Cohaesibacter sp. ES.047: one gene and its partner. The protein of the gene in region 2 interacts with the protein of the main gene of each other region in a pairwise test. Links are inferred from orthologs where the notes say so. Each region holds a gene or a part of one and is shown on either strand. Other genes may lie near its edges.

Region 1 (7,750 bases), 3.7 Mb from region 2 along the record:
ATTTTGCCGCGAAATACGCGCAAAAGGCTTACGCTGCGTGAAGAATCCGCTAAGCTGCGGTTGCTGACAATCACAGATTGTTGCATTACCAAAAGATGATAATGAGAGGATTTCCATGATCAGATTTTTGTTCGCCATGCTTGCCGTCGCGTGGTGCGCAGGGGGAGCCGCCTTGGCGTCCAGTCCTGAATCGCTTGACGGGCTGGCAGAGCGCATCAATGTTCTGGAATATCAGGCAAGGGAGAGCGGTGTTCCACTGCCGCCGATGCCTATTCCGGATCAAGGTGCCGTTCAGGGCAAGCGTATTCAGGTCGCTCAATCTGCTGCCAATCTGGCTGTCAGGGTTGACCGGCTAGAAACCCAGATGCGTCAATATACCGGACAGATGGAAGAAATGAACTTCCGCATCCGGCAGCTGCAGGAGCAGCTGAAGCGCTTTCAGGAAGACAGCGAGTTCCGCTTTCAGGATCTCGAGAAGGGTAAGGGCCGTCGCAAGAGTTCGAGCAACACGCTGAACCAGCCAGCGGCGCCATCAAGCCAGCAGACCTTCGAACAGTTGGGGACCCCGCCGCAAACGCTGGGGAACCTGTCTCAACAGCGGGCACCGGACAACAATCTGGCCGAAAACTCCATCATCGGCCAACAGCCAGCCTCGCCGCAGTTCAACAACGGCCAGCAGCCTTCTTCTGGCCCGATCGATCTTTCTGCGATGCTGGGCGGCAATGTGTCCGGGCCATCTTCCCAGACCAATCCTGCGGCGCCCGCAATCCAGAACAGCTCGCTCACGGGGGATCCCGCGACCGATTATGATGTTGCCTATGGCTTCATCCTGCGTGGTGACTATCCTGCGGGTGAGGCGGCGTTTCGCCAGTTCGCTCAGGCCTATCCCAATGATGAGCTCGCCGCCAACGCCAATTACTGGATCGGTGAAAGCCGGTTCCAACAAGGGGATTACCGCGGTGCGATCGAGGTTTTCCTTGATGCCTATTCCCAGTTTCCCCAGTCCCAGAAAGCGCCTGACATGTTGCTCAGGACCGGCATGTCCCTGCATCAGATCAATGAGCGTGATGCTGCCTGCGCAACCTATGAAGAATTGCTGAGCAAGTTTCCCAACGCCTCGTCCGGCGTCAGACAAAAAGTTCGCGCCGAGATGCAAAGTGCCAAATGCTGAAACCTCGCAAGGGGCGGCTGCGCCTCTTGAAATGGATGAAATTGACGCCGTCCTTGCTCCGTTGCGTCAGTATGATCGCCTTTTGCTGGCGGTATCCGGTGGAGCAGACTCCCTCGCCTTGATGATTTTCTGCGCCGAGTGGCGGACCCGATGCGATGCGGCCCCTGAGATTATGGTAGCCAGCGTTGATCATGGGCTGCGCGCCGATTCTGCGAAAGAATGCGCCTATGTCGCTGATCTTGCGCGTACCTATGGTTTGGCGCACAGCACGCTTTCATGGCTGGAGCGCCCTGTGGGGGCGAGCCTTCAGGCACAGGCGCGGGATGCGCGCTATCGATTGCTTGCCGCGCATGCGGATGAGCGCGACTGTTCCGCGATCGTCCTTGCGCATCATCTGAACGATCAGGCGGAAACCGTGATCATGCGTCTGATGCGCGGGAGCGGCGTGACGGGACTTGGTGCTATTCACGCGGTTCAACCCTTTGGTGATCTCAAACTGCTGCGCCCTTTGCTTGATGTGCCGAAGGCCCGATTGATGGCAAGCCTTGTTGCGCGCGGTGCGGAATGGATCGAAGACCCGAGCAATCAAAGCCCCGATTACCTGCGTGTTCGGGTGCGCGGCCTGATGCCGCAGTTGGCCCAGGAGGGCTGTGATGCGGCGCGCCTCGCTGCGACCGCCCGGCGCATGCAAAGGGCGGATGATGCGCTGAACGGCCTTGCTGATGACGCCTTTCATGCCCTGCTGCGACGCGAGCCCGGCCGGGCCCTGTCTTTTGACCCTGAGGCCTATGCGAAGCTTCATGAAGAGGTTCGGCTTCGCCTCGGCCGCTTGATGCTTTGCGAAGTGGCGGGCCTTGGCTATCCGCCGCGCGAGGAGCGTCTGATTTCTCTTGATCGCAGCTTGTGTGACCTCGCCCAAGCAGGTGCCGGGGGTGGTGCCTTTCAAAAGAGAACAATGGGCGGCTGCTGTTTTGATTGGGTGAAGGGGCGAGTGTGGGTCTATCGTGAGCCGGGGCGCGCGCCGAAGACCGAGCCGATTGTGGATAACGCGGTCACTGATTGGCAGGGACTTTACGATATAAAGCTATTGCAAGATGCATCCGAGCATGCGGGCGATGCGTATATCAGAATGCTAGGGGCCGATGGCCGGAGTCTTCTGTTGCAGGATGGTCTCATTTTTTCTGCTGATCGTGCAGAAGGGGAGGCGCCACCGCTTGCGCTGATCGAAGCCCTGCCCGCGATCTGGTGGAGTGGAGCACCTCGTTTCGTGGTCGATTGGCCAGAAGTGGGCCGAATGAACAGAGTAGGGGTTGATTTTAAGGAAAAAAACACGAAATTCATGGACTAGAAGACCATAAATTAAACCATGGGTCTAAATTTGGGTAAGAAAGCGCATTCCTTGCCTTGGCAACGCCGACTTGACTCCCTAAATTCAGAAGAACTCGAAAATTTGCCGATTTATGTCATCGCGCTGGGAGGAATTTCCAAAGCATGATAATCGGTGTCCCCCGCGGGAACCAAGGGATTACATATGAACGCCAATTTCCGTAGCCTGGCTTTGTGGGTCATCATTGGCCTGTTGCTGGTCGCCCTCTTTCAGCTCTTTCAGAGCCCAACCCAGCAATCGAATTCTCAGGAAGTTCCGTTCTCGCAGTTCGTGAACGATGTTGAGCAGGGACGTGTGAAAGAAGTGACCATTACCGGTCAGCAAGTGACCGGGCAGATGTCCGACAACAGCAGCTTCCAGACCTACCTGCCGCAGAACGACACCACGCTCATTCCGACCTTAAGGAAAAACGGGGTAGCGATCACCGCCAAGCCGCCGACAGAGAGCTTCTCTTTGCTCAATGCGCTGATTTCCTGGTTCCCGATGATCCTCATTCTGGCTGTCTGGATCTTTTTCATGCGCCAGATGCAGGGCGGTGGTAAAGCCATGGGCTTTGGCAAGTCCAAGGCCAAGTTGCTGACCGAAGCACAGGGGCGCATCGTCTTTGACGACGTGGCTGGTGTGGATGAAGCCAAGGAAGATCTGCAGGAAATTGTTGAATTCTTGCGCGATCCGCAAAAATTCCAACGCCTTGGTGGACGCATTCCGCGCGGGGTGCTGCTCGTCGGCCCTCCGGGTACCGGTAAAACCCTTTTGGGTAAAGCGGTCGCTGGGGAGGCCAATGTGCCCTTCTTCTCGATTTCCGGTTCGGACTTCGTTGAAATGTTCGTTGGTGTCGGCGCGTCCCGTGTGCGCGATATGTTCGAGCAGGCCAAGAAGAACGCGCCTTGCATCATCTTCATCGATGAGATTGATGCGGTGGGTCGTCATCGTGGTGCCGGTCTTGGTGGCGGCAATGACGAACGCGAACAGACGCTCAACCAGTTGCTCGTTGAAATGGATGGTTTCGAGGCCAATGAGGGCGTGATCCTTGTTGCCGCGACCAACCGTCCTGACGTGCTCGACCCTGCCTTGATGCGTCCGGGCCGTTTTGACCGCCAGATCGTGGTGCCCAATCCCGATATCACCGGTCGCGAAAAAATCCTCAAGGTCCATATGCGCAATGTGCCGTTGGCTCCGGATGTGGATCTCAAGACCCTTGCTCGCGGAACGCCCGGCTTCTCAGGTGCTGACCTGATGAACCTTGTCAACGAGGCTGCCCTGTTGGCTGCGCGTCGTGACCGCCGTCTGGTTTCCATGTCCGAATTCGAGGATGCCAAGGACAAGGTCATGATGGGTGCGGAACGCCGTACGCTGGTGATGAGCGAGGAAGAGAAGAAACTCACTGCTTATCACGAAGCCGGCCATGCGCTCGTTGCACTGCATATGCCTGCCTCTGATCCGATCCACAAGGCGACGATCATTCCGCGCGGTCGCGCGCTTGGTATGGTGATGCGGTTGCCAGAAAAAGATCAGGTCTCCCTCACGCGTGCAAAATGTTATGCCGACCTCGCTGTTGCCATGGGCGGGCGTGTCGCCGAGGAAATGATCTTCGGTTACGAAAAGGTCACCTCGGGTGCGTCTGGTGATATTCAGATGGCAACGCGCCTGTCACATGCCATGGCCACCCAGTATGGCATGTCCGATGAGCTGGGTCCTTTGCTCTATTCGGAAAATGAAGAAGAGGTCTTCCTTGGTCATTCCGTGGCGCGCCAGCAGAATGTTTCGGATGAAACCCAGAAACTCGTCGACAGCGAAGTGAAGCGATTTGTCGAAGAAGGTTATCAGAAGGCCAAGCAGATTTTGGGTGATAAGAAGGATGAACTGATCTCCATTGCTGAAGGGTTGCTTGAATATGAAACCCTGAGCGGACAGGAAATCCGGGATCTGCTCGATGGCAAGCCTCCCGTGCGTGACGATGACGATGGTCCGATCACGACCAAGGGCTCTGCTGTTCCCTCCACCGGCGCCGTCAAGAAGGGTGGTGAACCCGATGGCGGCATGGAGCCGCAGCCACAAGGCTGATGGCCGTGTATCGTTCCAAGATTTTGAAAAGCGCCCCAACCGGGGCGCTTTTTGTTTGTTTGGCTTTTGTTGGTGAGATTCCCTTGCAATGCAGCGGTGTTTGAGCAAGAAGGCCTTGTAACAAGCGGCAACAATGTTTGACCGCCCGTGCGGAGAAAGTTGGCCCAAATCCGAGCAAATCAATATAGAGAGATAACGAAGCGTATTTACTTCGATTTAGAAGCTTTGTTCTAAAACGGGGTAAGACGGAATCGATTGCGGGCCGGTAAATCGGGAGCATCGAAGCGGATAAACTGTTCGCTGCGTTGGGTGCTCCGGGCGTGGCCCTTGAAAGGTTGAATGGGATTGATGGGAAAGTATTTCGGAACAGACGGGATTAGAGGGCACGCGAACCGGTTCCCGATGACTGCGGAAATCGCGATGAAAGTGGGTATGGCGACGGGCAAGATCTTCCGGCGCGGCGACTTTCGGCATCGTGTGGTGATCGGCAAGGATACGCGTCTGTCCGGTTACATGCTTGAACCGGCTCTGACTGCCGGGTTCACGGCGATGGGAATGGATGTCTTTCTGCTTGGTCCGGTGCCAACGCCCGGCGTTGCGATGCTGACCCGGTCCTTACGCGCCGATCTGGGTGTCATGATCTCGGCTTCGCACAATCCTTATCAGGACAATGGCATCAAGCTGTTCGGCCCCGACGGCTACAAGCTGTCCGACCAGATCGAAGCGGAAATCGAAGAGCTGCTCGAAACGGATATGAACCAATATCTGACGCGGCCTGACCGGCTGGGACGTGCCAAGCGGATCGAAGGCGTGCATGACCGCTACATCGAATTTGCCAAGCGCACACTACCGCGCTCCCTGTCGCTTGACGGGTTGCGCGTCGTGATCGATTGCGCCAACGGGGCGGCCTATCGGGTGGCGCCCGATGCGCTGTGGGAGCTGGGCGCCGAGGTCATCAAGATCGGTGTCGAGCCTGATGGCTTCAACATCAATGACAATTGCGGTTCCACCTCGGTCGGAACGCTGGTCTCCAAGGTTCGTGAAGTGCGGGCCGACATCGGTATTGCGCTTGACGGTGACGCCGATCGCGTGATCATCGTTGATGAGAAAGGCAAAGTGGTTGATGGCGATCAGTTGATGGCGGTTGTCGCCGAGCGCTGGTCCAAGGACAACCGCCTGACCGCTCCGGGCATTGTTGCGACGGTGATGTCCAACCTCGGGTTGGAGCGCTTCCTCAATGGCATGAAGCTGTCTCTAGTGCGCACCAAGGTGGGCGACCGCCATGTGGTGGAGCATATGCGCGCGCACAATTACAACGTTGGCGGCGAGCAGTCGGGCCATCTGGTTCTTAGTGATTACTGCACCACCGGGGACGGGTTGATCTCGGCTCTTCAGATTCTGGCAGTGGTTGCCAAGCTCGGCAAGCCCGTCAGCGAGGTGTGCAACCGGTTCGAGCCAGTGCCGCAACTTCTCAAGAATGTCCGTTTCAGCGAAGGAGAACCGCTTGAAGCGGAGAATGTGAAAAAGGCCATTGAGGCAGGCGAAAAGAAATTCGGCGAGAATGGCCGCATCGTCATTCGTGCCTCTGGCACCGAGCCACTCATTCGCGTTATGGCGGAGGGCGATTCCCCGGATATGGTGCGCGACGTTGTTGATGATATCTGTGAAGAGGTCCGCAAGGCGACGCTTTGATCGCTCGCGCACCGACTTCAATGCTCAGAGGGCCGCTCGTTTTCGGGTGGCCCTTTTTTGTCAGGTTGAAATTGTTGAAGCGGGTCTGTTTCAGAGCAGATTTTTTCTCATGGGCAGCGGGAGCTTGCGTTCGCTGATGGCGATGCCGAGCATGATCACCGCAAAGCCAATCCAGGCCGACGGCGACAGGGTCTCACCCAGAAGGGTTATGCCGCCAAGCGCGGTGAAAACGGGAATGAGATAGTTGCTTGTGGCCACAAATCCCGCGGTGGTCTGAGAGAGCAGGGTGAACAGGACCAGGGTTGCAAAGGCGGTTGGCACAAGGCCGAGATAGAGCAGGATCGACCATTTGGCGATGCTTGCCTCGACCGCAAAACCATTCGGCTCGAGACCCAAGGCCGCGATGATCAGCAATGTGGCTGCGGTTGTCACCACGGCGGTCGCCTTGTCGATATTGTCGGCGGGCGGCATTCTTCGTGTTGAGACACTGTTGAGGGCATAGCAGAAGCTGGCAATGAAGATGGCAATCTGGCCGATTACTTCTGCTTTGCTCGTTGCTGACAGGCTCGACAAGTCAGGCTTGATGATCAGAACCACACCAACGAACCCGATCAGGAACCCGACTGCCTTGGACCTGGTGAGCTTCTCGTCGGACAGCAATAGGTGTGCCATCAGCATGACCGACAGGGGGACTGTTCCCATCAGGATCCCGGCGATTGCGGAACTGGTGAACTGGGTGCCCCAGGCAATGAGCAGGAAGGGAACCGCAGAGCTCATGAGGGCGAGCCAGACCACCCAGGGTGCATGATGCCAGCCAAGGCTCCATGGTTTCCTCAGGATCGCAAAACGATAAAACAGCAAGGCGATGGCACCGGTGCTCAGGCGTCCAGCCGTTACCCAGAGCGGTGAGATGTCGGAAACGGCCACGCGGGTGAGGATGATCGCTGACCCCCAACAGAAGACAAGGATAGCCAACATGAGCCAATGGCGCAGAGACGGCAACTGCGGGGTGCTTGAAAACATGATGGAAGGGCCTTGAGTGTGGGGCTTGGTTGGGCTGTGGATTTCCGCAACCGGAAGGGGGCGAGACTAGTCAATCCGGAGCGAAAGATCAATCTATGCTTCATAGCGGGGCTGATTTCTGGACAGGATTTGACAGATGGTCGGTGACGATGATCGCCGCAAGCATTTGATGACGTGTATGTTCTCGTGCATTGGCAAGAGAGTTTGATTGCGCGTAAGGGTTGGTAACGAATTGTTAAGAATAAAATTTGCAAATTGCAATGATTTATATAAACACTATTATCGTATTGGGATTTTTGTGACGTAATTATGCTTAAAAATCGTAGTTAATCCAGTATTAAGGAAATTCTGGGATCCTTTTTCTCGAGTGTATTTCTCAAATGTGTATTTGGACACTGTATCGAGAGGAAAAA
Region 2 (7,796 bases):
CGTTGCGTGTGCATATGCGCACCGAGATTGCCAATCTGCATCGCAAGTTCCCAGAAGCCAGCATGGTTTATGTGACCCATGACCAGACCGAAGCGATGGCACTGGCCGACAAGATCGTTTTGCTGCGCGCAGGCGATGACGTGCTCAAAAAGGGATCCATTGCCCAGATTGGCACGCCGCTCGAGCTTTATCACCGGCCGCAAAACCTCTTCGTGGCGGGCTTCCTCGGGTCACCGGCCATGAATTTCCTTCCGGTGAAGCTGCTTGAGGCCACATCTGTTGGGGCGCGTGTTGCGCTCGACAGTGGTGAAACGTTGTTTGTCCCTGTTTCGGCTGATCAACTGGCCGTTGGCACCAAACTCACGCTGGGTGTCCGTCCAGAGCACATGCTGCCTGTTGGCGAAGAGGTGACCGAACAGGTCTTCACCCGATCTCTTAATGCCGTTGAGAATTTCGGCGAATACAGCTTCCTCTATCTATCGGAAAACGTTGACAACCCGATGATCGCGAAGGTCTCGGATGATGCCGTTGTGACCAGTCGTGGGGCGGTTCGTTTCCAAGTCAAACCCGAACTTTGTCATCTGTTCGACGAGGCTGGAGACGCGCTCACGCATCTCAATCCGGCTCCCAAATCTCTCAGCTTTGATGCCGCGTCACTCTGAAGCGCGCTTTTAAGGAATAAGACAATGACAGAACTCTACAAAGACGCCACTCAAAGCCCCGAAACCCGTGCTGACGATCTGATTTCTCGCATGACACTGGAGGAAAAGATCGGGCAGATGCACGCGGTCTGGCTGTTCCTGAACGAAAATGGCGAACACCAAGTCCGCAGCGATCAATTCACCGGTGAGAGCAACGCCGACACGCTGCGGCAGATGCTGTCGTGCGGGCTGGGTCAGATAACGCGACCGCTCGGCACCCGCAGCATTGATCCCGCCCAAGGGGTTCGGGCCCTCAACGCCTTGCAGAAATTCATGCTCGAAGAGACCCGCCTTGGTATTCCGGTGATGTCGCATGAGGAATGCCTCTCTGGCCTGATGATCAAGGGCGCGACGCTGTTTCCCTCCTCGCTCAACTATGGCGCCACATGGAACCCGGACCTCATCAAAGAGGTGGGCGCGCAAATTGGTGAAGAGGCCCGTATGGTCGGTTGTCATCAGGGGCTCGCTCCGGTGCTTGACGTGGCGCGCGATGCCCGCTGGGGCCGGACCGAAGAAACCTTTGGCGAGGATCCCTATCTGTGCGGGCTGATGGCCACGCAATATGTCAAAGGGCTGCAGGGTGAAGCGCGCGACCTCCTGGCAACGCTGAAGCACTTTGCGGGCCATTCGGCCAGTGAAGGCGGACGCAACCATGCGCCTGTGCATATGGGATGGCGCGAGCTGAGCGACATGTTCCTGTTGCCGTTCGAGATGGCGGTCAAGTTGGGCAATGCAGGCTCGATCATGCCAGCCTATCACGATATCGACAATGAACCCGTGCACGCTTCACACCATCTGATGACCAAGGTTCTGCGCGAGGATTGGGGCTTTGATGGTCTGATCGTAGCCGACTATGTCGGGGTTTCCCTCCTTTACCAGCATCACGGCATCGCTGCCAACGAGGCGGAAGCCGCCGCTCTTTCCTTCAATGCCGGTCTCGATGTCGAATTGCCGGGCGATGATTGTGCCAAAGATCTTGGTGAGGCCGTCAAGCGTGGCCTCATCACGGAAGAGACGGTTGATGCGATCGTTCGGCGGGTGCTGCTCGAAAAATTCCGTATCGGTCTGTTCGAGAAGCCCTATGCCGATGATGCGGCCATCGTGCTGCAGTCGGATCGGTCCGTGGATGTGGCGCGCCAAGTCGCCGAGCAATCCGTCGTCATCCTGTCGAATAACGGCATCTTGCCGCTGTCGAACCTGAAAAACATTGTCGTTATCGGTCCGACGGCTGATGATCCGCTGGCCCTTCTGGGGGACTATAGTTTCCCTGTCCATCTCATTCAGAATAACGAGGCGGAGGAAGTTGCCAACGTGGTGACGCCACTTGCTGGCCTTAAGCAGAAGCTTGGCGATTCAACTTCGATCACCTATGCGCGCGGGTGCAATATTCTGGACGAGCGCAAGGCAGGGGCTCCGGTCTTTCCCGGTGACGTGGATGACAGCTCAAGCCTTGAACAGGCCTCTTCGTTGTCGATGCGTCTCGACATGATCCCAGAGGCTGTGGCGGCAGCTAAGGCGGCCGATGCCGCCATCGTCTGTGTGGGCGATTTGTCCGGCATTTTCCAGACCGGCACGGTGGGCGAGGGGTCGGATGTTGATTCCCTGCGGCTCCCCGGCGTCCAGCAGGAGCTTTTGGAAGCCGTTGTTGCAACGGGCAAGCCTGTGATCGTCGTGCTTTCAAGCGGTCGCCCTTACAATCTGGGTGGCCTTGAAGACAAACTGGCCGCGCAGGTCATGACCTTCTTTGCGGGGCAACAAGGGGGCTCGGCTCTGGCCGACGTTCTCACCGGTGCGGTAGAACCCTCTGGCCGCCTGACCTTGTCGATCCCGAAAAGTGCTGGTGCTGCACCTTATTTCTACAATCACAACTTCAAGAGTTCGGGCACGCCGATTGCTCGGCATTTCGGATCTCTTTATCCGTTTGGTCATGGCCTCGGATACACGGAGTTTGCCTATTCCGATGTTGCCTTGGCTGAAGAAGAGGTTGACTGCCAGACTGGCGAGGTTCGATTGTCGTTCACGGTGAGCAATAAGGGCGACCGCGCTGGCGTTGCCGTGCCGCAGCTTTATGTGCGCGATGAACTGGCCAGTGTCGTCCGTCCTGTCAAGGAGCTGAAAGCCTTCGCGCGGGTGCCGCTCGAGGTTGGTCAGAGCCGCAAGGTCACATTCGTCGTGCCGACCGATATGCTGAACTTCACCGGAGCCGAAGGGCACCGGATCGTCGAGCCAGGACATTTCTCCCTGATGGTTGGTGCCTCCAGTGCGGATATCCAGCTGCAGACCCGCGTCACACTGAAGGGGGATGTGCACAAGCTTGGCAAGACTTGGCGCATGCTCAGTGATGCAACGGTCGAATAGCAACGTTTGCTAGAGCCACCTGCCGCAAGGCCGCTTGTCGGTCTTGCGGCTTTTTTGGTTTTGATGGTCGTGAATGATGGCATCTTCTTAAAACTGACCTGCGACTGTCTGATGACGTGATCATTTTTCTTATTCTGCTGCTGTTGCTGCGGGTGACGTATCTAAAGATTGATGATACCAAGCCGGGTGTTTTCTCGAAGCATGATCTGCGTCCCTGCCCAAAGGGATCAAACGCAGGATGAAGGGCGATATGACAACAAGTGGCGAGCCAAAGCTGGTGTTTCATTATGCGGTCGCTGACAATGGCGTAATTGGCATGAACAATGCCATGCCGTGGCATGTCTCGACCGACCTCAGGCGGTTCAAAGAGATGACGATGGGCAAGCCGCTCGTGATGGGGCGGCGGACCTATCAGTCCATCGGGCGGCCTTTGCCGGGCCGTGCCAATATCGTTGTTACCCGCGATGAGGCCTTCAATCCGGAGGGCGTGATCGTTGTCGCGTCGCTCGAGGCTGCGCTTGACGTGGCACGCGCGCGTGCTCTGGCGGATCAGGTGGATGAAATCGCCGTGATCGGTGGCGGCACGATCTACAATGCCCTATGGGATCAGGCGGATCGCCTCTATGTCACCCATATACACGCGGCGCCTGAAGGCGACACGTTTCTTCCTGCAATTGATCCGGCCATGTGGTACACAGTCAGCAGTGAGGCTGATGTTCAGGGAGAACAGGACAGCGCGCCGATGTCTTTTGCTGTTTACGAGCGGATCGAAACACAAGGCTGATCTGACGCTCTGGCGAGCGTAGGCCTTTGCATCTCATCAGACAGAGGTTCGGTGCTTAAAGTGCGACGATCTGTACGCACCAACCAGCTTTTCGCGTCAAAAGCGGAATAGAGCGGGGAAATGGGCAGTTAAGTCTTGATTTTAGGCGATACCCTTCCCACCTTGTCACGAAAGTCGACTTTGCAAGTTGGACTGACAATTCCATATCTCAAGCATGACTTGTTAAAGGTCATGTCACGATTTATGGGCTAAGGACAGCTCAACGGGTTCTGAACATAAGGAAAAAGTATGCCTTGGAGCAATCAGAATGGTGGCGGTAGCGGTGGCCCTTGGGGCAGCGGTGGCGGTGGCAAAAATGGTGGTCCCTGGGGGCAAGGCCCTCAAAATCAGGGACCAAAGCCACCCGATCTGGAGGAAATGATCCGCAAAGGCCAAGAACGTCTCAAGCAAGTCTTCCCTGGTGGGGGCGGTTCGGGCGGTGGATCGCTCGGTGTCAAGGGTGTCGGCCTTCTTGCCGGTGCGGCTCTTGTCATCTGGATGGCCACTGGCTTTTACACCATTAAAGAAGGTGAACTGGGGGTCGAGTTGATCCTTGGCGAGCCGATGGCTGTGTCCACCTCCGGTCTGAACTACAACCTGCCTTATCCGATTGGACGCACTGAGACGGTCAACGTCGACCAGATCCGTGACGTCACCATCGGGGTGCGGGAATTCAATACCCAGCGCGGTTCGGTTCGGTCGCAGGATGTCCCGGAAGAAAGTTTGATGCTGACCGGTGATGAAAACATCATTGATGTCGACTTCAAGGTTCAATGGAACATCAAGGATCCTGAACAATATCTGTTCAATGTCGACAGTCCTGAAATTGCCGTCAAGCAGGTCGCTGAATCCGCCATGCGCGAAGTGGTTGGTCGCAACACCATGGACGAAATCCAGACCGGTGACCGTGTTGCGCGCCAGGTTGCCGCACGTGATCTGACGCAGCATATGCTCGACAAATACAAGGCCGGTATCCGGATCATTCAGGTCCAGCTGCAGGGTGTTGAACCGCCAGTGCAGGTGATTGATGCCTTCCGCGATGTGCAGGCCGCCAAGGCGGACAACGTTCGCATGCAGAACGAAGCTCAAGCCTATGCCAACAAGGTCGTGCCTGAAGCCGAAGGTCAGGCTGCCCAGATTCTGGAAGCTGCCAATGCTTATCGCGAGCAGACCGTTGCAGAAGCCCGTGGTCAGGCCGATCGCTTCAGCAAGGTTCTGAGCGAATATGAAAAGGCGCCTGAAATTACCCGCAAGCGCCTCTATCTCGAAACCATGGAAAAGGTTATGGGCCAGTCCGAAAAAATTATTATGGACAGCAATGGAGAGGGCAGCGGTGTTGTTCCTTATCTGCCGCTCAATGAACTGACCAAGAAAGCGGGGAACTGATCATGTCTGCAAAAGGAATTTTCGCACTGGTCGCCGCAGCCTTCGTCGCGGTTCTGCTTTATGGATCGATTTATGTGGTCTATCCGAGTGAGCAGGCTATCGTCACCCAGTTTGGCCGAATTGAACGGGCAACGCGTGATGCCGGGTTCTATTTCAAGGTTCCCTTCATCCAGAGCGTTGAATATCTCGACAAGCGTGCGCGCTATCTCGAGCAGTCCGAACGTGAGGTCATTGCATCGGACAAGAAACGCCTGATCATTGACTCCTTCGTGCGCTACCGGATCGTTGATCCGCTCGTTTTCAAACGTCAGGCCAAATTCCTGTCGAACTTCGAGAACCAGTTGAACGGCTTCATGGGATCGTCTCTTCGTGACGTGGTGGCCGATTTCGGTTTCCGCGAGATCGTGCGAGACAAGCGTGATGAGCTGGTTGAACTGATCCGCAAGAGTGTGAATGAAAAGACCATGCGGCTTGGTGTCGAAGTCGTTGACTATCGCATTCGTCGCGCCGATCTGCCGGAAGAAAACTCCGCTGCTGTCTATCGCCAGATGCAGACGGAACGTCAGCAGGAAGCCAACGGTATTCGCGCCGACGGTGAGAAGCTGGCCCAGCAGATCCGCTCGGTTGCTGATCGTAATGCGACCGTGATCGTCGCAAACGCTCGCCGTGATTCAGAAATCACGCGTGGTGAGGGGGATGCCCAGCGGAACAACATTTTCGCGCAAGCCTACGGCAAAAACCCGTCCTTCTTCGAGTTCTACCGCTCGATGCAGGCCTACGAGCGCAGTCTGGCCAACGGGGATACCCGTCTGGTACTGAGCCCGACGGGCGAGTTCTTCGGCTACTTCTCCGGTGCAGACGATCCGAACCCGGGAGCGGTACCTGCTGCCACGGGTCCGATTTCCGATCCGTCGGTTGAAGATGCTTCGGCACCAGCGAGAGTGGAAATTCCGGAAACAGTGGCTCCGGCCAATCCGGATGAGCCTGTTGCGGCTGAATAAATAGACAATCCCCGAGCCAAAACCGGCTCGGGGATTTTCGCATTCGCGTCTCTTTTCCAAGATCCTGAGGATTTCATGTCGGATTTCATCGCTGCATTCGGGCTGGTGCTGGTCATTGAAGGGCTGCTTTACGCCGTAGCTCCCGACAGCATGAAGCACATGATGCAACAGGTGATGGAGATGCCGGGCAATGCCTTGCGGATTGGTGGAGTGGTTGCGATGATTGCCGGGGTTTTTGTTGTCTGGCTGGCGCGCGGCTGACACCAAACCTCATGACAGATCCAGAAACTGCCATGCTTCTTTGTCACACAATGCAAAGAGGCTTTTTTTATGCTTAAAGGGCGCGATAAGATGCGCCCAAGAGTCGGAGTGGATGTGTGCCCGATGATGGCATGCTGAATTGTGGAAGGAACGCCCGCCATGTTGATGCGATCCAAAGTGATATGTTTTGCATTTGCCTTTTTGATGGGCGGCTTTCTTGCCGTTTCTGGCGGTCCTGCTGCCGCGCACGAGACCGAGCATGGCCCCAGAAGCGTTGCCGATCTGGCCGAGCGCTTGATGCCAGCGGTGGTGAATATCTCAACCCGCTCGCTCGTCGAGGCCAAAGGGCGCATTCCCATCCCGAAAGTGCCTGAGGGTTCGCCCTTTGAGGAGTTTTTCGAGGATTTCTTCGACAAGAACCAACCTTCAGGCGAGCGACAGAGGGCCGTTCAGTCGCTGGGGTCCGGCTTCGTCGTGGATGCTTCCGGCCTGATCGTGACCAACAACCATGTGATTTCCGGGGCTGACCGCATCACCGCCACCTTTGCCGATGGCATGGAGCTTGATGCCGAGGTTGTCGGACGCGACACCAAAACCGATCTGGCTTTGCTCAAGGTCGAGGCTGCCGAACCGCTCACCACGGTGGATTTTGCCACGGAAAAAGAGGTGCGGGTTGGGGATTGGGTGATGGCGATTGGCAATCCGTTCGGTCTTGGCGGGTCGGTTTCCATCGGAATCGTCTCTGCGCGCAACCGCGATATCAACACCGGACCCTATGACAGCTTCATACAGACCGATGCATCGATCAACCGGGGCAATTCGGGCGGGCCTCTGTTTGACATGCATGGCAATGTGGTCGGCGTGAACACGGCCATCATCTCACAGAGCGGTGCCTCCATCGGGCTCGGGTTTGCCATTCCTTCCAGCATTGCTGGCAAGGTTGTTGATCAACTGCAAACCTATGGCGAGACGCGGCGCGGCTGGCTCGGCATTCGCATTCAGCAGATTTCCGATGATTTGGCAGAAGGGCTTGGTCTTGGCGAGGCCAGTGGTGTTCTGGTCTCGTGGGTGAACGAGGACGGACCGGCTGAAGTCGCAGGGCTGAAGCCCGGAGATGTGATCGTTGGTTACAATGGTCAGGCGATCAAGGAAGTGCGTGATCTGACCCGTTCAGTTGCCGATACAGCGGTCGGCGAGACCGCCAAGGTCGAGATCCTGCGCAAGGGCGAGGCGATGGAAATCTTAGTTGTGGTGGGGCATCTGGAG

The links.
Region 1: the proteins of hflK (region 2) and ftsH interact in binary tests that used the Escherichia coli proteins (3 or more experiments, as listed by UniProt). The link is inferred for Cohaesibacter sp. ES.047 from one-to-one orthologs.

The regions. Positions count from the first base shown.
Region 1 is NZ_LT907844.1:1,323,663-1,331,412, forward strand. What follows is about bases 2,225-5,162. They hold ftsH (ATP-dependent zinc metalloprotease FtsH), read left to right. Parts: upstream 2,225-2,702; coding sequence 2,703-4,622; downstream 4,623-5,162. Other genes in these bases: tilS (tRNA lysidine(34) synthetase TilS), read left to right, coding at 2,225-2,519; glmM (phosphoglucosamine mutase), read left to right, coding at 4,971-5,162. Also shown: tol-pal system protein YbgF, read left to right, coding at 116-1,171; more of tilS, read left to right, coding at 1,203-2,224; more of glmM, read left to right, coding at 5,163-6,314; CPH65_RS05935 (DMT family transporter), read right to left, coding at 6,405-7,337. UniProt on the Escherichia coli protein: Acts as a processive, ATP-dependent zinc metallopeptidase for both cytoplasmic and membrane proteins. Plays a role in the quality control of integral membrane proteins.
Region 2 is NZ_LT907844.1:4,991,878-4,999,673, reverse strand. What follows is about bases 3,216-6,199. They hold hflK (FtsH protease activity modulator HflK), read left to right. Parts: upstream 3,216-4,131; coding sequence 4,132-5,268; downstream 5,269-6,199. Other genes in these bases: hflC (protease modulator HflC), read left to right, coding at 5,271-6,199; CPH65_RS23180 (dihydrofolate reductase), read left to right, coding at 3,310-3,843. Outside these bases: CPH65_RS23190 (ABC transporter ATP-binding protein), read left to right, coding at 1-662; CPH65_RS23185 (glycoside hydrolase family 3 N-terminal domain-containing protein), read left to right, coding at 687-3,059; more of hflC, read left to right, coding at 6,200-6,269; CPH65_RS23165 (DUF2065 domain-containing protein), read left to right, coding at 6,345-6,530; CPH65_RS23160 (Do family serine endopeptidase), read left to right, coding at 6,696-7,796.